Regions from separate parts of the Ammonicoccus luteus genome, predicted to be linked through region 2. Evidence: riboswitches for the same ligand, from Rfam matches in the RefSeq annotation. Region 2 holds a riboswitch; the other holds the start of a gene.

Region 1 (9,666 bases), on a different contig from region 2:
TGTTCCGGGAGCTCACCGCAGAACTCGTGACCCTGCTCGCCTATGAGGCCACCCGCGAGGTCCGGGTGCGTGAGCACACGGTGCAGACGCCGGTGGATCGGGCATTGGGGGTGCGCCTCCTCGATCCACCCCCGCTCGTCGTGCCCATCCTGCGCGCCGGGCTGGGGATGCTGGACGGCATGCTGCGCCTGATCCCGACGGCGGAGGTCGGCTTCGTCGGCATGATCCGCAATGAGGAGACGTTGGAGCCGGTGACGTACGCCGAACGCCTCCCCCACGATCTCTCCGGCCGGCAGTGCTATGTCCTCGACCCGATGCTGGCCACCGGCGGCTCGCTGGCGGGCACGATCCAGTTCCTCGTGGGCCGCGGGGCGGACCACATCACCTGCATCTGTCTGCTCGCGGCGCCCGAAGGTGTCGCCCGCGTGAGTTCACTGCTGCACGATCTCGAGGTGCCGTGCCATCTGGTCGTGGCGGCGGTGGATGATCATTTGAACGATTTGGGCTATATCGTCCCGGGGCTCGGCGACGCCGGCGACCGGCTCTATGGAGCGGCCGAATAGTTCGGCGGCGGTGACCCTCGCCGACCAGGTGGCGAGCACCACACCACACCTCTCCCCGTGAGGCGGCAAGTGGCCATAGTGTGACCTTCATGAGAGCGAACGACGGCAACCCGGTTAACACTCCTTCCCGTCCAGGGCAGATCCGCAACGTCGTCCTGGTCGGGCCTTCAGGAGCAGGCAAGTCGAGGATGTTCGAGCAGTTGCAGACGGGACCCACCACCAAACAGGGGCGGGACGACCGGGACTCGACCACCGCACTGTCGCTTGCCGCGATCGGTCTCGACGACGACGTCGTGCTCAATCTGCTCGACACTCCCGGTCACCCGGACTTCGTCGGTGATGTCCGCGCCGGCCTGCGGGCCGCCGACGCCGCATTGTTCGTGGTCTCGGCCTCCGACGGCGTGGACGAGCCGACGCGTCTGCTGTGGGAGGAGTGCCGCGCGGTGAGCATGCCGCGCGCTGTCATCGTGTCCAAGCTCGAGGAAGCGCGCGCGGACTGGGCCGCCACGGTCGCCATGTGCCAGCGTGTTTTCGGCGAGGCCCACCCCGTGTGTCTGCCCGTGGTGGAGAACGACGATCTCGTCGGCGTGCTCGACCTCGTCGAGCCGCGCTTCACCGGCGCGGACGGCCAGGTGCGGGACCTCGAGGGTGACGAGATCGACCTCGTCGACGAGGCCCGGGCGACGCTGCTGGAGTCGGTGATCGAGACCTCCGAGGACGAGGACCTGATGGAGGTCTATCTCGAGGGTGGCGAGATCAAGCTCGACGACCTGCTCGAGGATGTCCGCACCGCCGTGCGCACGGCGCGCTTCTTCCCGGTGATCCCGGTGCACACGCCCACCGGCGTCGGCGTACCCCAACTGGAGCGCATGTTCATCAAGGGCTTCCCGTCGCCGCTCGACTCGCCCCTGCCGACGGTCACCACGCCCGACGGCGGTGACTTCGGCGAGGTCACCTGCGACCCCGACGGCCCGCTGGTGGCCGAGGTCATCCGGACGACAACCGATCCCTATGTCGGGCGCCTCTCGGTGGTGCGGGTCTTTTCCGGCACCCTCCGCCCCGACGACCAGGTGCACGTCTCGGGTCACCTCTCCCAGTTCGCCGGCCGCTCCGTCGGCCATGGCGACCACGACCTCACCAGCGAACGAGTGGGACCGCTGTCGATCCCCGTGGTGACCGACAACCAGCCGATGCCCAACGCGGTCGCCGGTGATATCACCGTCGTGAGCAAGATGGCCAACGTCGAGACCGCCGACACGCTGTCCGACAAGGACCGCCCCGCGCTGGTCGAGCCGTGGGTGCTGCCCGAGCCGCTGCTGCCGGTGGCGATCCGGGCTGCCCGGAAGACCGACGAGGACAAGCTCGCCGTGGCCCTCGGCCGCATGGTCGCCGAGGACGTCACCATGCGCATGGAACAGAACACCGAGACGCACCAGGTGGTCCTGTGGACCATGGGCCAGGCGCACATCGACGGTCTCGTCCAGCGTCTCGCCGAACAGTTCCACGTCCAAGTGGAGACGGAGCCGCTGCGCACGGCGCTGCGAGAGACGTTCGTCCGCAAGGTCAAGTCCACCGGCCGGCTGGTGAAGCAGTCGGGTGGTCATGGGCAATACGCGGTCTGCCAGGTCGAAATCGAACCCCTCGAGCGGGGCGCCGGTTTCGAGTTCGTCGACAAGGTTGTGGGTGGCGCGGTGCCGCGTCAGTTCATCCCGTCGGTGGAAAAGGGCGTGCGGGCCCAGATGGAGAAGGGTGTGCTGCTCGGCTATCCGATGGTGGACGTCCGGGTGACCCTGTTCGACGGCAAGGCCCACTCGGTGGATTCCTCCGACATGGCATTCCAGAACGCCGGCGCCGCAGCGCTCAAGGAGGCCGCGAACGCATCGACCGTGACGCTGCTCGAGCCCATCGACGAGGTCGCGATCACGATCGCGGACGAATATCTGGGTGCGGTCATGGCGGACCTCCGCGGCCGCCGTGCCCAGGTGCTCGGCACCGGCACGGGCGAACTGCAAGGCTATTCGGTGGTGTACGCGGCAGTTCCCGCCTCGGAGCTCTCCCGCTATCCGATCGATCTGCGGTCAGTAGCCCACGGCACCGGGTCCTTCACCCGCGAGTTCGCGCGCTATGACTATCTCCCCCCGCAGATCGCGGCCCAGATGGGCAAGGAGTAAGAGCGGCCCGATGGGCAAGAAGTAAGAGCGGCCCGATGGGCAAGAAGTAAGAGCGGCCCAATGGGCAAGAAGTAAGAGTCGGACGCTGAAACCCCAGAAGACTAGCTGAAACCCCCACTGCAACGGAGGTTTCACGATGCCTTCTGGGGTTTCACGAAGTCTTCTGGGGTTTCAGGCCTTCCCTGCTGGGGTTTCACGAAGCCTTCTGGGGTTTCAGGCCTCCCCAACGGGGGTTTCACGAAACCTTCTGGGGTTTCAGGCCTCGAGGAGAGGCCCGTGACACTTTGGCGCGGGAGCCTCAGGCCGGGACGATCTCCGTGGTGTAGCACTCCGGCGCCTCGACCGGCCCGTTGAGCAGCTCCATCTGCGTGAGGAACGACGCCATCGATTCCCAGGTCTCGGCGTCCTGACGCCCGAACGTCGCCGCGTCCCCGAACAGCGGGATCGTCGCCTCCAGCGTCGCGAGCGCGGACTGCCGCTGTTCTTCCGCCGCGAGGCCCGGGACGTGCTTCTCCGCCAGGCTGACGGCTCCCGCCGGGTCCGCGATGATGTCGGTGACAGCCTTGGCGACCGCCTCCTGCAGCTTCTTCACGTCATCGGCCCGCGACTGGAGGACCGTGTCCGTGGTGCCGAGGCCGACGCCGACGAGGGGCGGTTTTCCAGCGGTGATGGGCAGCGTACGCACCGCAACCCCAGCCGCCTGCAATCGCACCGCGTCGTTGTTCACATAACCCATGACGCCATCGACCTGGCCGGAGCTGAGGGCCGCCTGCTGCGTATAGCCGATGTGCTTGACCTCGACCTCCTGGTCGGTCAACCCGGCCTGCTTGAGCAGCGCGAGCAGCCCGAACCAGGTCTCCCCGAACGGCCCCGGCACCCCGACGCTCCGACCCTTGAGGTCCGCGGCGGTCCGGATCGGTGAGTCCTCGGGCACGACGAGGACGACGGGATATTCCTGATAGTAGGTCGCCACGCTCACCAGTGGCACGCCCTGTGAACGCGCCTGCATGAACTCGGCGCCGCCGGCATAGACGAGGTCCTCCTGCCCGGCCTGGATGGCCCCGAACAGCTGCTCGTTCGCGCCGTGGTGCCGGAGGGTCACATCCAGCCCGGCGTCGGTGAAGTATCCCTTCTCCGCCGCCACATAGAACGGCGCGAACTGGATGTCGGGGGTGTACGTGAGCCCCAGAGTGAACTTCCCGCTCCCCGCCTGCTCACCCTGCACGCCCGGTTGTGCAGCGGGCTCCTGGGTGCAGGCGGCCGCGCCGAGTCCGGCGGTGAGGAGGCCGGCAGCGGTGACGGCGCGGAGGAAGTGACGGCGGTTCATGCGGCTCCTGTTTCGAGGGCGTACGCGCGGGTTTCGCGAGGTGTGACAACGCGCCCGGGTTCTGGACGGTTGAGGACGGTGATGCGGGTGAACGTGTCCCGCGCAAGGTTCGGCAGCGGGGTGTTCGCAGGCTCGGTCCGGGCCGGCGCCCCGGCCGTGGCGCTGGGGGCCTTCGCCACGCGGACGCGGTCGGCGGCCACCGGACGCATGGGGTCGGTCAGCGACTCGACGACGAGCATCGCCATATAGATGACGATCGCGATGAGGCAGAGCATGACCAGGGTGGCGAACAGGCCGGTGGTGTCCACCGACATCGACTGCACCGACAGGACCATGCCGAGACCGTGGCCACCCATGACGAGTTCGCCGACGACCGCGCCGGTCACCGAGAGCGTGAACCCGTTGCGCAGACCGGTCAGCACTGCCGGCAGCGCCAAGGGCCATTCGATGAACCGCAGCATCGACAGGCCACCGGCGCCGTCGAGCTGCGCGGCCTCGAGCACTTCCTTGTCGATGGTCCGCAGGCCGAGCACGGTCGAGAGGACGACCGGGAAGAACACGAGCAGCGCGCAGAGGAGCATGATGGGCAGCAGGCCATAGCCGACCCAGATGACGAGCAGCGGCGCGATTGCGATGGCGGGAATGGCCTGGGACGCGGCCAGATAGGGCGAAACCGCAGCCTCGGCGATGCGGGCGCGGGCGATCAGATATCCCATCGGCAGCGCCACCCCAGCGGCCAACAGACAGCCGAGGAGAGCCTCGAGCACCGTGATCCCCGCGTACGTCAACAACGACCCCGACGCGAAATCCGCCGCAAAGCGGGCGAAGACCTTGCCGGGGGGCGGCAACAGGGTGGGGGCGACCGCACCGGAGACGGTCGCAAGGTGCCAGGCGAGCAGGACCAAGGCGCCCAACACGAGTGGTGCCAGCACGCGCACCGACAGCCGCAACCGCGGATGGGTGATCTGAGTGGTCATCCTGCTCCCCTCGCCGTGTGCGTCGGGGTCAGGACGGATGCAATACACCAAACAGCGCCGTCGTGGCGCGGGGTGCTGCCGGTCACGGCCTGCACGCCCATGGCGTATGCAAACGTCTGTGCGCCTCCCATCCGGACTTTAACCGTCGGTATCGGAATTCCACCGATTCAACCAATCCCCAGGTGGGGCTTGGGTCGCGGACTATCACCGCCGGTTCGGACTTTCACCGACCCCGGAGCACTGTTTGCTGTGTCCAGCATAACGCTGTGCCACCCGGAGTGCATTCCCGGGGTTCCATCATCCAGAACTTCCGATGGTTCGGCGGCCTGCGTCAGGTCAACGTGTAGCGCACCGCCAGCGGGTGTGCCTGCGCGAGCACGCGATAGCGGCGATGCAGGTCGACGATCCGCGCATCCAGTCCGTCGATCTCCCGCCTCGTCGCGGTCCGGCTCGCGACGAGCGCATTGCGCCGTGCGACGAGGGGGCTCAGGATATCGAGGATCGCGTACGCCTCGCTGGTCCGCGCATAGTCCACGCGCGCGACGTCCGGGGCTCGGTGGGTCTCGCGCAGCAGTCCTGCCCGCTGCAGGGCCTCCTCCCGCTCCACGGTGGTGAGGAAATAGCGCTTGCGGAAATCCGGGTCCGACCGGACCCTCTCCGGCACGCGGGCGCCACCGAGGAACAGCTCGGCGCTGTTCCAGGTGACGTCGACCACCCACCAGCGCCCGGCAATCAGCACCTCGTTCCACGCGTGGTTGAGTCGGGCGGAGCGCAGCGACCGGACGGTGTGCCCGCGCTCCGCGGCTAGTGCCTCGAACAACGCTGTGAAGTCCTGACACACGCCCCGACCGATACGCAGCGTTTCTGCCGGGGTCTGATGGCGGTCCGCCCGGCGGGCGGCGGCCCCCACCCGGGACCGGTCATAGCGAACGTGGTCGATCACATAGTCGTTGAGCCGCGCCAACTCCTGCCAAGTTGCCACCGGAATGTCCGCCGGCCGGGGCTGCACGGGGACGAGCACATAGCGGCCGGCGCCGATCATGATGCGTTTGGATGAGGGTACGCTCCGCCGCACGACTCGCGCCCCGCTCACGTCGACTCCGGTTCGGTCTCCGCAGCGGTGTCCGTCTCGGCGCCGGCATCCGTGTCGGCAACCGTCTCGATTCCGGCTTCCGTGTCGACGGCTGTCTCCGCGTCGGCGGCCGGTCCGTCCAACGCTCCGTTCCATAACGCGACGACCGTCTTGTCGTCGTGATAGGCGGTGAACGACAGGTCCACGACGAACGGAAGCAGCTCGCGCGGGCCTTGGCCCCAGCGCGCGGCCAAGTCGGCTCCGAGCGAACCCGCCCCATCGCCCAACGGGGTCGTGAACCCATCGCTCGCGAGGACGAGCACCGCGCCCGCGGTCAGCGTGGTCGCCATCGTCCGCGGCGCGTCCGCCCGGTCCGGCACCCACGTGTGAACGACATTGCCCGGCCCGTCGTCGTCGGACATCACGGGGGTCCACCGGGCCGCCGCCGGATCGAGGACCAGTGCCGGCGAGTCCCCCACCGCGTGGAGGACGACATGGCGCGTCTCCCCGCCGGCGCGCTCGACCGCCGCGACGGTCAGCGTCGTCCCGAGCGAGGTCGCGGGCGCCGCCAGGCGACCGGCCTGCGCCTGCACCGCCTCGACGGCGACGCGCATCGTCGCGGGACCGTCGGTGGGGTCCAGTGACTCTGTCTCGACGGCTTGCGCAACCGCGGTGACCGCGGCTGCAGCGCCGTGGTGGGAGTGCGCTTGGCTGCCGATCCCGTCGGCCACGGCCAGCACGACCCAGTCCTGGTTCACGGCGACCGCGAACGCGTCTTGGCGCGGCTCGTCGAACATCTCGTGCGCGGTCCCGCGAAAGGACACACCGCGGACGCTGAGAGCATCGATCTCGCGGGTGGCGGCGACGAGATCCGGCGGGACAGGAAACCAGGCCGTGATCTCGGGCACGGCGTTCCTCTCGGGTACCGCGTTCGTTTCGGGCACGGCGTTCCGCTCGGGCGCCGCGTTCGTTTCGGGCACGGTGGTCTCGGGCAAGGTTGTCTGGGACGAGGACTGTTTCATGCAGTGGAGGGCGGGCGTGGCCCGCCGCTGGGTGACAGCACGCTCGGACAGACGAACCGCCCCGCCCCGAGCCCCGGCTGGGCTCAGAGCGGGCCGCGGCCCTCCGGGCGGCCGCTCTCACGGGTTTCTCTGATAGGCGACCAGTTCGCCGCCGGAGGCGGAAACGACCGCGGACCAGAACCGGCGTACCCCCGCCAACTGCTCGGCCGACATCTCACCGGTGTCCCACCCGATCCCCGCGCCATAGATCTCCACCCGGGTGCCCGCCAGATCGCAGAGCTGACCGGACGCGCGCAGATCGATGACGTGCTGCCCGATGCTCGCGTCATCGAGCGGAGCACGGGTGAGCACGAACGGTTCCCGGTTGTTGATGCCGTCGGTCAACAGCACCAAACGCTTGGGTTCGTGGCCCTTGAGCAGATCGCTCGCCACACAGAGCGCGCCGACGATGTCCGTGCCACCCTGCTGTTCGGGTGCGGCGAGAATCTTGTCGTTCGCCTCCTCGACCACCCGGTCGATCTCCTCGCGGACGAGCATGTCGTCGCGCTCCGCGTTGCCGGTGAGCTTGAGACGGCGCAGGTCGGTGGTCGCGGGGGTCACGGTGCCGGTGCTGGTCTCCCCGGAGATCAACGCGATGTTGAGCTTGGCCCGATCGGCCGCCGCACAGCTCTCGGCCCGGCCTGGGAGCCACTCGCGATAGGTCTGGGTCATCGGGCTGGCGCTGCCCTGTGCGTCCACGGCGATCACGCACCCGGCTTGGGGCCCCGGATCGGGTCTCCAGGCCAGGATGACGACCAGGGCGACGACCACGAGCGGGACGCTCACCCACAGCCACTTGGTGATCGGCGGCTTGGGGGTGGGCTGATGGACGACGGTGCCGGGCGTACGCCCCGGGTTTCGCCGGGTGCCGGGCCTGTGGCCGCTGCTGCGCTGGATGCCGGACGTGCGCCCGCGGCGCGGCGGGTGTGCAGGGTTGGGACGCCCATAACGGTTGACGGTGGCCATTTTCACTCCTCTGGGATCGGTCTGGTGATCGGGGTCAGAGCGGGATCACGAACCCCGCGACCCAGTCGGGGTCGCCGACCCATTGGGTCTCGGCGGGCGGGTCGAACTGCGGACGCGGCAGCAGCTCGAGGAAGTCGGCCGACTCCACGTGCTGGGCCTCGAGCAGCGCTCGGCCGAGTCCCTCGCTGTGTTCCTGGACCGCTGCGGCGTACTCATGCGCGAGCGCCGCCCTCGACGGGACCAGCCAGGCGCCGGCGTCGAACTCGGCGAGCGCGGCCGCCCACTCCCTCGTTTCGTCGAGCGCCTCGGTCACGTCCTGGGATTCGGACCGGAGCTGCGCGATGTGCTGCTCGGTCGCCCGGATCTCCTTGACCCGAGGGTTGTGGGCCATCCAGCCGTGCAGCATGGCGACGCCCTGGACGAGCCCTTGGACCGCTGCATAAAGGGCGGCCCCCGCCCAGCGGTCCAGCGTGGCCAGTGAGTCGTCGCTCGCCGACAGGCGGATCCCGACGACGGCGACCAAGAAGAGGAGGGCGAAGATGCCGAGCAATACGATCCCGACGGTCAACGCCCGGCGCTGCCGGGGCGGGCCTTCATGGGCGAGCCGTTCGTGGAGCAGGCCCCCGAGGTGCCAAGAGCCATAGCCGATCGTCAACACCGCGAGGGCGGTCAGCCCGCCCGAGGTGCGGGGATCCGCGACGAAAACATGCGCGACGACCGGCTGGAGGGCGAACCACTCGACGATAGCCCCGGTCGCGATGCCCAGGACCAAGAGGGTGCTGACCGCGGCGGCGGCCCGCGGATATTTGAGCTGCGGCTCGGACAGCTCGGCCCGCTGGTCTGCCAGGTCCTGCTCGGCGCGCGAGATCTCTGCGGTGCGGCGATCCCGTTCATTGGTCAAGTCGGTGATGCGCCCGTCGGCGGTCTCGCTCAGGGATGCCAGCGCGGCCGGCTGGGCATCCCGCCAGCGCGACCAGTCGTGCATGTCGGCCGCGAAATAGTGCTGGAGGCGTTCCCACAGCGGCAGCTGCCAGAGCGGACCGCCGGGCCGCGGGATGCCGAGGCGAGCGTTCTCGGCGATTTCGGTCGCCCAGTCGATCTCGCCGAGCCTGGACTCGGGCAGCGGCTCGACCCCGAACGGAAGCCCGTCGGAGCCGTCGGTGACGGCCAGGTCGGCGGAGTCGATGTCATCGGAGGTGGGCCGGGTGCCGAAGATCCTTCGCACCCATTCGGACAGCGATGGGGTCATGGTCCTTCAGGCGCCGGTGCGGCGGTTGCGGGCGACAGCAGCAAGCCGCCCGCCGAGCACTCACGCGACCGGATCGGGTGGGATCACGACCACATCCGGCGGGACCGTGAACTCGGTCGGCTCCAGCGTGATCCGACGATCCCGATGCAGTTCGTTCGCTGCCCGCCACACGGCGTCCGCCGCCCGCACCTGGTGGGTGAGGGCCTCGACGGCCTCGAGAAAGGCGTCGCACAGGCGCGCGCGTTCGTCCGCGAAGCCCAGCGCCTTCGCCTGGAGTGCC
Region 2 (9,666 bases):
CGACCACACGGGCGCTATCGAAGGCCAGCCGGTCTGTCGGTATTGGACCTCGCGCCAGGTCTTCGACGTCGAGGACAAGTTCAACGCGTTCAACCAGTACACCGACACCCCCTCCGGCACCTTCTGGTGCACCGCGCGGGTTGAATCGGGACCGTCGGGCACGTTCTCGACCAGCATCGGCATCCCCTATGTCCAGGCGAAGTGGTTCCGCGGGCGCGACACCCGGGAGCGCTCGAAGTCGGGCTGTCCCGACGAGTCGTGCTGCCGCCGTCCCCCGCGCGCGCTGGCCGAGTCCTGGGCCGGCAATGCGTGGCCGTCCGCCCGGGCCCATTCACACCTCCTCGCCGCCCTGCCGCCCGGCGCATTCCCGGGCGTCGACGAGACCGAGGTCTATCGCTTCCTGGAGGCGCACTCCTGAGCAGGACCCTGAACGGACCCTGACTTGGGAAGGGCCGCTCCGCCGATGGCGTTGGTTTAGGATGGCCGCCCCCACGGCATCCCGTGCGGCGGACGCTGCCATGCCCACTCCGGGTTGGCAGACCTGAACTGGCGCCCCCCGCGCCGTGAATCCCGAGAGGATCACATGCAGTTCAAGACCATGGTCAGCGGCAAGATCCACCGCGCCCGCGTGACAGCAGCAGACCTCCACTACGTGGGGTCGATCACCGTGGACGAGGACCTGCTCGACGCAGCAGGCATCGAGGTCTACGAACGCGTCCAAGTCGTCGACATCGACAACGGCGCCCGGCTCGAGACCTACACCATCCCCGGCGCCCGGGGCTCCGGCGAGATCCAACTCAACGGCGCTGCCGCGCGCCTGGTTCAGCCCGGGGATCTCGTCATCATCATGGCCTATCAGCAGGTGTTGACCCCGGTCCCCGCGGACTGGCACCCCAAGGTGGTCCTGGTCGACCCGACCGACAACAGCATCGCCGAGATCATCACCAGCCGCGACGACCCGCACGCACTGCGGGGCGCCACGCTGATGCCCCGGTTGGACGAAGCGGAGATCGACGAGCCGGCGGTGACCCGATGAGGGTGAGCATCCGCGACATCGTCGCGCAGAGCGCGGCGGGCGAGCGGCTGAGCATGGTGACGGCCTACGACTACACCAGCGCCCGGCTGATCGACGAGACAACCATCCCGATGATCCTCGTCGGTGACTCGCTCGGCATGGTCATGCAGGGACGCGACTCGACGCTGCCGGTCACGTTGGACGAGATCGTCTATCACACCCGGATGGTGCTGCGCGGGGCCCAGCGGCCACTGGTCGTCGCGGACCTGCCGTTCCTCACCTATGCGACACCGCAGGAAGCGCTGAGGTCCGCCGGCCGGCTCATGGCCGAGGGCGGAGCCCAGTCGGTGAAGCTCGAGGGCGGGGTGGCGCAGGCGGCGACGATCCGCACGCTGGTCGACGCCGGAATCCCCCTCATGGCGCACCTCGGCTTCACTCCGCAGTCGGTGCACCAGATCGGCCTCCAGGTGCAGGGCAAGAGCGTCGACCGGGCCCGACAACTCCTGGCCGATGCCGAGGCCGTCCAGGAGGCCGGCGCCTGGGCGGTGGTGCTCGAGCTCATCCCGGCCCCGCTCGCCGCGGAGATCACCCGACGCCTGTCCATTCCCACGATCGGCATCGGGGCCGGGGTCGACTGCGACGGCGAGGTGCAGGTCTGGCACGACATCCTCGGTCTCTATGAAGAGGTCCGGCCTCGGCACACGCACCGGTTCGCGACCCTGGGCCGGGCAGCGGTGCAGGCGTTGCAGGACTATGACAACGCAGTGCGGGCACGGACCTTCCCGGGCCCCGAGAACGCCGCGCGGCTCGATGCCGCCGTCCTGACCGAGGCGCTTTCGGCCACCGGTGGCGGGTCGGACGCCGAGGAGCACCGATGAGGATCGTCACCACCCGGGCCGAGTTGGCCGCTGCGCGGGCGGAGGCAACTCCGCTCGCCCTCGTGCCCACTATGGGCTTTCTGCACGAGGGCCATCTGAGCCTCGTGCGTCGGGCGAAGGCCGACCACGGGACCGTGGCTGTCTCCGTCTTCGTCAATCCGACCCAGTTCGGGCCGTCGGAGGATCTTTCGACCTATCCCCGGGACCTCGCGCGTGATCTCGACCTGCTCGCCGACGCCGGCGTCGACCTCGTGTGGACTCCTCGGGTCGAGGACATCTATCCCGGAGGATTCTCGACCTATGTCGACGTCGAGGGGGTCACCGACGTCCTCGAAGGCGCCGAACGGCCCGGGCATTTCCGGGGTGTCGCGACGGTCGTGAACATCCTGTTCAACGCGGTGCGACCGGTGGCGGCGTACTTCGGCCAGAAGGACGCCCAGCAGTGCGTCGTGCTCCGCAAGATGGTGCGCGACCTCGCGATGGACGTCGACGTGGTCATCTGCCCGACCGTCCGAGAGGCCGACGGACTCGCGATGAGCAGTCGGAACGCCTATCTCGACGAAACCCACCGCGCGGCGGCGACCGTCCTCATCCGCGCCCTGCGCGCGGCCGAGTCGGCCTGGGCTGCGGGCGAGACCGATGCCGACGCGCTGCGGTCGCGGATGCAGACGGTGCTGGCCGCGGAGCCACTCGCGCAAGTCGGCTATGTGAGCATCGCCGACACGGACGACCTCCGGGAGATCGATGCGATCGACCCGGCCCGGGGTGCGCTGGCCTCGCTGGCGGTCAGGGTCGGCAAGCCGCGCCTGATCGACAACCTTCTGCTCACCCCGCGCTGACCGCACGGAGCGTCACCGCCGTCGCGACCGCGGCGGTGGCGGCCTCGTGACCCTTGTCCTCGGCCGAGCCGTTCAGGCCCGCCCGGTCGAGAGCCTGCTCCTCGTTGTCGCAGGTGAGGACGCCGAACCCGACGGGTACGCCCGTGCGCACGCTGACCTCGCAGAGCCCGTTGGTGGCGGCCGAGCACACATATTCGAAATGCGGCGTCCCACCACGGATCACCACACCGAGCGCCACCACGGCATCGTGGGCGGCCGCGAGCCGGGCAGCCGCGACCGGGAGCTCGAAGGAGCCCGGGACGCGCACCTCGGTCACCTCGCTCACGCCGGCCTCGGACAGCGCGCGGCGTGCGCCGCCGAGCAGTCCGTCCATGACCGTGGTGTGCCAGCTCGCGGCAACGATCGCGACGCGCAGACCGCTGCCCTGCGGCGAGAGGGTGGGTGCTCCGTGGCCGGCCATGTCAGGCTCCTTTCCGGGCCCGGAGGCCGTTGTCGGGGATGGCCAGCAAGTGGCCGAGTCGGTCTCGTTTGGTGTCGAGGTACGCCCGATTGTGCGCGGTCGCACCGACCTGGCTCGGCATCCGTGTCACCGCGAATCCCGCCTCAGCCAGGGTGGTGAGCTTCGACGGGTTGTTGGTGAGCAGCCGCAATCGGTCGATGCCGAGGTCGTCGAGGATCGCGACAGCCGCGGCGTACTCCCGCGCGTCCACCGGCAGACCGAGTGCCAGCTGCGCGTCGATCGTGTCCAGTCCGGAGTCCTGGCGTTCGTAGGCGGCGAGTTTGTTGGCGAGACCGACGCCGCGCCCCTCATGGCCCCGCAGATAGATCACCGCTCCCGGCTCGCGCGCGATCCGCTCCAGGGCGTCGTCGAGCTGGGGGCCGCAGTCGCAGCGCGCGGAACCGAACGCGTCACCGGTGAGGCACTCCGAGTGCACCCGCACCACTGGGTCGCCGGTCAGGCCATGGGGCGAGACGAGCACGAGATGGTCGGCGCCGGTGCGGAGATCGGCGTACGCGGTCGCGCTGAACTCACCCGCCCGCGTCGGAAGCGAACCGGATGCGCCGCGGCGCACCCGGTCATGGCGGTCCCGCCAGGAGACCAGGTCGGCGATGGTGATGACCGGGAGATCGTGCTCGGCACCGAGCGCCAGCACGCCCGGGGTGCGCAGCATCGACCCGTCCTCGGACACCAGTTCCGCGATCGCGCCGACCGGGGCCAGCCCGGCCAGGCGACAGAGGTCGACGGCTGCCTCGGTGTGACCGCGGCGCGTGAAGACGCCACCCCCGCGGGCCCGGAGAGGGACGACATGACCGGGGCGGATCAAGTCGCCCGGCGTGGTCGTGGGATCGGCCAGGACGCGCAGCGTCCGGGCACGGTCCGCGGCCGAGATGCCGGTGGTGATCCCTGCGGCGGCGTCGACGGTGATGGTGTAGGCGGTCCGGAGGCGGTCCTCGTTGTCGGTGACCATGAGAGGCAGTCGGAGAACGTCGGCGGTGGCCTCCGGCAGGGGCGCGCACAGATAGCCGGACGTGTGGCGGATCGTCCAGGCCACCCAGGCATCGGTCAGGGTCTCGGCGGCGAGGATGACGTCGCCCTCGTTCTCCCGGTCGGCATCGTCGAGGACCAGGACCGGGCGGCCGGTGCGGAGCGCAGAGAGAGCGTCCTCGATCGGTGCGATGTTCACCGGTTGTCCCTCGGACCGGTGAGGCGCTCGACGTACTTCGCCAGCACATCCACCTCCAGATTCACCATCTCGCCGGGCTGCTTTCGGCCGAGCGTGGTGAGCTCCAGGGTGGTCGGGATGAGCGAGACCTCGAAATAGACATGGTCGCTGTCGTCGCGGCCCAGGTCCGAGACGGTGAGGGACACCCCGTCGACGGCGATGGACCCCTTTTCCACGACATAGCGGGCAAGGCTCTCGGGCAGGGCGATGCGCACGACCTCCCAGTTCTCCCCCGGCGTGCGGGAGACGATCTCGGCGACCCCATCGACATGTCCCTGGACCAGATGGCCGCCGAACCGACCGTCGGCGCGCATGGCCCGTTCGAGGTTCACCGGGTCGCCGACCCGGAGCGCGCCCAGGCTCGAGCGCTTCAGGGTTTCGGCCATGACGTCGACCGTGAACGTCTCGGCATCATGCGCGACAACGGTCAGGCAGACGCCGTTGACGCTGATCGACGCGCCGTGCCGGGCGTCACTGACCACGGTCGGGCCGTGCAGCGTGAGGGTCGCCGACTCGGCGCCCAGAGTGAGCGCGCGGACCTCGCCGAGCTCTTCGACTATGCCGGTGAACATGTGCAGGTCTCCTTGCTGTTTGGTGTCGTGTCCGAGATGGGGTCGGGGCCGGATGGTCGTCGGCGGACGTCGGCGACGATGACGACATCCGGGTCGAGGTGCTCCACCGTGCGGATCGTGAGGCGGCAGGCATCGGCGAGGGTCCCGATGCCGAAGTCGCCGAGGGTCGTTCCGGCGCCGAACAGCGCGGGGGCGAGATGGAGTTCGATGCGGTCCACGAGTCCGGCACGCAGAAAGGCTGCGGCGAGCGTGGGGCCGCCTTCGAGCAGAACTTGGCGTACGCCTCTGTCCTGCAACTCGGCCAGCGCACGGGCCGGATCGCGATGCCGAAGGTGAAGCGTGGGCGCCGAGTCGTCGTGGAGTGCCGCGGCCGGGGGCAGGGCCCGCCGGCCCAGCACGACCCGCAGCGGCGGCCGTGCCCGCCCGTCGGGCATTGCCCCGCCGGGCTCGTCGGCCAGGCGGACGGTGAGCGAGGGGTTGTCGGCGAGCGCCGTGCCGGTGCCGACCAAAATCGCACCGCATTCCGCACGCAACCGGTGGCCCCGGGCGCGGGTGTTCGGGGCGGTGATCCACTGGCTCGAGCCGTCGGCGGCAGCGCTGCGACCGTCCAGCGTGGTGGCGGTCTTCCACACCACCCGGGGGCGGCCGTGGCGCAGCGCGAACGCCCACGCCTCGTTGAGCGCGGCGGCCCGCGCGATGACGGGATCTCCCGCCGCGGGCGAGGCAACCGCCACCCCGGCCGCGCCGAGTTCGGCTGCGCCACCGCCCGCTCGCGGATCGGGGTCCGGCTGGGCGAACACCACGCGGGCGATGCCGGCCTGGATCAGCGCGCGGGTGCAGGGGCCGGTGCGGCCGGTGTGGCGGCACGGTTCGAGGGAAACGTACGCGGTCCCGCCCGACGCCCGCACCCCCGCCTCCGCCAGCGCCACGGTTTCGGCATGGGCTGTCCCGGCGCCGCGATGCCAACCCTCCCCCACCACGTCGCCGGTGGCGTCCACGATCACCGCTCCGACTCGCGGGTTCGGATCGGCAGCCGGACCGTGCGCAGCAAGGGCGACGGCCTGCTCGAGGTGGACGCGGTCGGCGAGGGACAGCACCGGAGCGCGTGCAACGCTGCCGGCAGAGGTCACCGGATCATCGGTTGTTCGTGGGTGCATCATCGCCCTCCGTTCGCTCCTGCGAACTCCGGGCGGACGGGCGTGCAACCCAGCGGATCGCCCACCGATCACCGCGACCCACGCCGGACACACCGGCGCGACGGCCCGGCCTCGCCTGAACGACCACCGACGCTGACGCCGACCGACGGACCAACCACCCTGCGGGCCATGGACCCGTCGGCTCGTGCTGCCTCCCATCCGGACTTTCACCGTCGGTCCTGGAATTTCACCAGGTCAACCGGACGCAACATCGTGCCTGGCTGGCACGCGCGGCGTCCGGGTCGCGGACTCTCACCGCCGGTTCGGATTTTCACCGACCCCGGAGCACGTTGCGGCCACCCTAGCGGGTGCACCAGCCGGGGTCGACAGGAAGGCCGGGCAGACTGCGATCGGACATCCGTCCCAACGCGGCTAATCTTCGCCCATGGAAGTGTTGCCGCTGGCCTTCACGTCGGGCTGGGCCTCCGGGCTGAACGCTTATGCCACCGTGCTGGCGCTCGGTCTGCTGGGTCGTTTCGCCGACCTCGATGCGGTGCCCGACGGCCTGCAGCGCACCGATGTGCTGATCGTCGCCGGAGTGCTGGCGCTGATCGAGTTCGTCGCGGACAAGGTCCCCTATGTGGACACGATCTGGGACGGGCTTTCGACGGTCCTGCGCCCGGTCGCCGGGGCCACCATCGGCGCACTGCTCGCCGGTTCCCAGGGCGACCTCGTGACCGTCACCCTGGCGGCGGTCGGTGGAGTGACCGCGCTGGTGTCCCATCTGGTCAAGGCGTCGCTGCGCATGGCGATCAACACGTCACCGGAGCCGGTGACGAACATCGGCGCCTCCGTCGCCGAGGACACCGCAGCGGTCGGGGTCACGACCTTCGCCGTCCTCTTCCCGATCCCGGCGGCGATCATCGCCGGAATCCTGCTGCTGGCCGGCATCGTCGTGGCGGTGTGGGCGCTCAACCGGGTGCGGCGCGGGTGGGCGGCTTTCCACAGGTGGTACGCCAAACGCACCGCCGATGCCGAGATGCCGGCCAACTGATGCCCGCCGTCACCGTCCGCGGCGGCACGCTCGCGGGGATGGCGGTCGCTGCCCGGCTGGCCAAGGTCGGTCACGACGTGACCCTCGTGCACGACGACGGACCGCTCGGCCCGGAGAACCTCCCGGACGTGTTCACGTTTCCCGCGCCCTGGCGGGACCTGTTCACCAAGTCCGGGCGCACGCTGGCCGCCGAGTTGGCCCGCACGGGGCATGAGCTCACCGCCGTCGCGGCCCGGCCGGTCGGCGACGGGCTCCTGCTGCCCGCCGAGCGCGGCGGACAGTTCGCCGTTCTCAGCGAGGCCTTCGGCACCGCGGTCGCCGAGCGCTGGCGGGACCTGCTGGATGCCCTGGACGACGTGTGGCAGGCCCGTCGCCCGTTGGGTCTGGAACAGGAGTTCGATGCGGCGCGCTTCCGGGCCGCCCGCAAGGAACTCTGGTGGGGCACATCGGTGGAGCGGCTCGCCCGCCGGTTCGGTCATCCGGTGCTCGCCCAGGTGATCCGGCAGTCCGCGGAGGGCGAGCCACGCCGGTCCCCCGCCGACGAGGCGATGTGGCTCGCGGTCGAGCGGACGTTCGGCCTGTGGCAGGTCACCACCACCGCCGGTGAGCCGGCGGGCAGCGGCGTACTCGTCACCGCCCTCACCGAACGACTCCGCACCCGGAAGGTCACGGTGACCGACCGCGAACCCGCGTCCTGCGACGCCGTCGTCACCGCCCACGGACCGCTGCCCCGCGGCTGGCGGGGCCCGCACCCGTGGCCGCGGCGGACGGGCAGCCGGGTGGGTCCGGGACGGTACACCTGCGGGGACCACACGCACGCCGGTCGCACCGTGGCCGGCCAGCTGCTGTCGGCCGCGCTGGCCGCCTATGCCGTGCATCTGGACCTCACCGGGGAGAACATCCACCCGACCAACAAGGACCGCCGGCGGGGAAAGCGGACTCGTCCCGGTCCACCCGGTGAGCAGCCTCATCATGGACCCACGGGCCCACCGGGAGAGGGGTAGACTCAGGTGTCCGTTTTTTCCGGGGAAGGACTGGCCCGACTTGACTGCAGACCCGACTCCCGACAGCGCCGTGATCGAGCGCGAGTTGGCCGTTGAGCAGGCGCATATCGATGCGGTGTACGCGCGGTTGGAGGAGGCGACCAGATCCGCCGAACAGGTGGCGACCGAGGGCCGATCCCTGTTCCAGACCGACCGCTCGAGTTTCGTCCGCGAGGAGGACGGCACCGGACTGTTCGAGCGCGACGTCTTCGCCTTCCAGGCGGCGAAGCGGCTCGCGGTCCTCGACGCGGAGCACGAGGGGCTGGTGTTCGGCCGGCTGGACCGCACCGACGGCGAGATCCGTTATATCGGGCGGATCGGGGTGCGGGACGAGGACTACGAACCGCTGGTGATCGACTGGCGCGCCCGGGCCGCGGAACCGTTCTATCGGGCGACCCCGACCGAGCCGATGGAGGTCGTGCGGCGTCGGGTGCTGCGGTGTCGCGGCGACAAGGTCATCGGGATCGAGGACGATCTGCTCGACTCCACGAGCACCGACACGGATCTGGTCATCGTGGGTGAGGGCGCGCTGATGGCGGCCCTCTCCCGGGCGCGTGGTCCGCAGATGCGCGACATCGTGGCGACCATCCAGTCCGAGCAGGACGAGGCCATCCGTGCGCCCTATCAGGGCTTCACGATCATCTCGGGCGGCCCCGGCACCGGAAAGACCGTCGTGGCGCTGCACCGGGCGGCCTATCTGCTCTATTCGCACCGTCGCCGGTTCGAGAACGGCGGCGTGCTGGTGGTGGGCCCGTCGCGGGTGTTCATGAACTACATCGAGCGGGTGCTGCCGAGCCTCGGTGAGGACTCCGTCACCCTGCGCGCGATCGGCTCGGTGGCGTCCGATGTGCTCGGTTTCCGTGCGGAGCGGGTCGATTCCGCTGCGCTGCACGTGATCAAGGGCTCCACCCGGATGCTGCCGCTGCTGCGCCGGCTGGTCAACGAGCCGCTCGTGGCGCAGTCGGCCGACCAGGCCCGGCTGCGGGTCGTGATCAAGGGAGAGGTGCTCACCCTGTCGGCCGACCGGCTGGCGAGCATCCGCGAGAACGTGCTCCGGCACCACAAGCTCAACCAGGGTCGCGGCGCTGCCGAGCAGGGCGCACTCGCGGCCCTCTGGGAGCTGAAGCCCGACGAGATCGAGATCGAGCGCGACGAGTTCGACGATCTCGTCACCGATCAGGCGGCCTATCGCATGTTCATGCAGTCGTGGTGGCCGAGCCTGAGCCCGGTCCAGGTGCTCGTCCGTCTCGGCGATGCCCGTCTCACCGCGCGGCTCGCGCACGACATCCTGTCGCGGGAGGAAGCCGAGCGACTGGCCGCCAGCTATGTCGAGGCGGCCGACTGGTCGGTCGCCGACGTGGCACTGCTCGACGAACTCGGCGCGATCCTGGGCCCGGTCGTCGAG

What was found. Region 2 has a riboswitch for FMN ahead of ribD (bifunctional diaminohydroxyphosphoribosylaminopyrimidine deaminase/5-amino-6-(5-phosphoribosylamino)uracil reductase RibD). Riboswitches for the same ligand answer to the same signal wherever they lie in the genome.
Region 1: it holds a riboswitch for FMN, as region 2 does, so the genes downstream of both, ACQ260_RS07490 (ABC transporter permease) here and ribD (bifunctional diaminohydroxyphosphoribosylaminopyrimidine deaminase/5-amino-6-(5-phosphoribosylamino)uracil reductase RibD) in region 2, are expected to answer to the same signal.

The regions. Positions count from the first base shown of each region.
Region 1 covers NZ_JBNZCI010000002.1:454,493-464,158, forward strand. Annotated here, with positions in the region: gene upp (uracil phosphoribosyltransferase) at 1-563, shown strand, start outside; gene ACQ260_RS07480 (elongation factor G-like protein EF-G2) at 653-2,734, shown strand; gene ACQ260_RS07485 (ABC transporter substrate-binding protein) at 3,033-4,061, opposite strand; gene ACQ260_RS07490 (ABC transporter permease) at 4,058-5,038, opposite strand; FMN riboswitch at 5,154-5,282, opposite strand; gene ACQ260_RS07495 (transglutaminase domain-containing protein) at 5,370-6,131, opposite strand; gene ACQ260_RS07500 (protein phosphatase 2C domain-containing protein) at 6,128-7,132, opposite strand; gene ACQ260_RS07505 (hypothetical protein) at 7,250-8,137, opposite strand; gene ACQ260_RS07510 (hypothetical protein) at 8,172-9,386, opposite strand; gene ACQ260_RS07515 (hypothetical protein) at 9,447-9,666, opposite strand, start outside.
Region 2 covers NZ_JBNZCI010000003.1:330,942-340,607, reverse strand. Annotated here, with positions in the region: gene ACQ260_RS09425 (helix-turn-helix domain-containing protein) at 1-418, shown strand, start outside; gene panD (aspartate 1-decarboxylase) at 584-1,036, shown strand; gene panB (3-methyl-2-oxobutanoate hydroxymethyltransferase) at 1,033-1,893, shown strand; gene panC (pantoate--beta-alanine ligase) at 1,890-2,732, shown strand; gene ribH (6,7-dimethyl-8-ribityllumazine synthase) at 2,719-3,192, opposite strand; gene ribB (3,4-dihydroxy-2-butanone-4-phosphate synthase) at 3,194-4,417, opposite strand; gene ACQ260_RS09395 (riboflavin synthase) at 4,414-5,028, opposite strand; gene ribD (bifunctional diaminohydroxyphosphoribosylaminopyrimidine deaminase/5-amino-6-(5-phosphoribosylamino)uracil reductase RibD) at 5,013-6,188, opposite strand; FMN riboswitch at 6,367-6,516, opposite strand; gene ACQ260_RS09385 (DUF4126 domain-containing protein) at 6,610-7,218, shown strand; gene ACQ260_RS09380 (phytoene desaturase family protein) at 7,218-8,222, shown strand; gene ACQ260_RS09375 (HelD family protein) at 8,263-9,666, shown strand, end outside.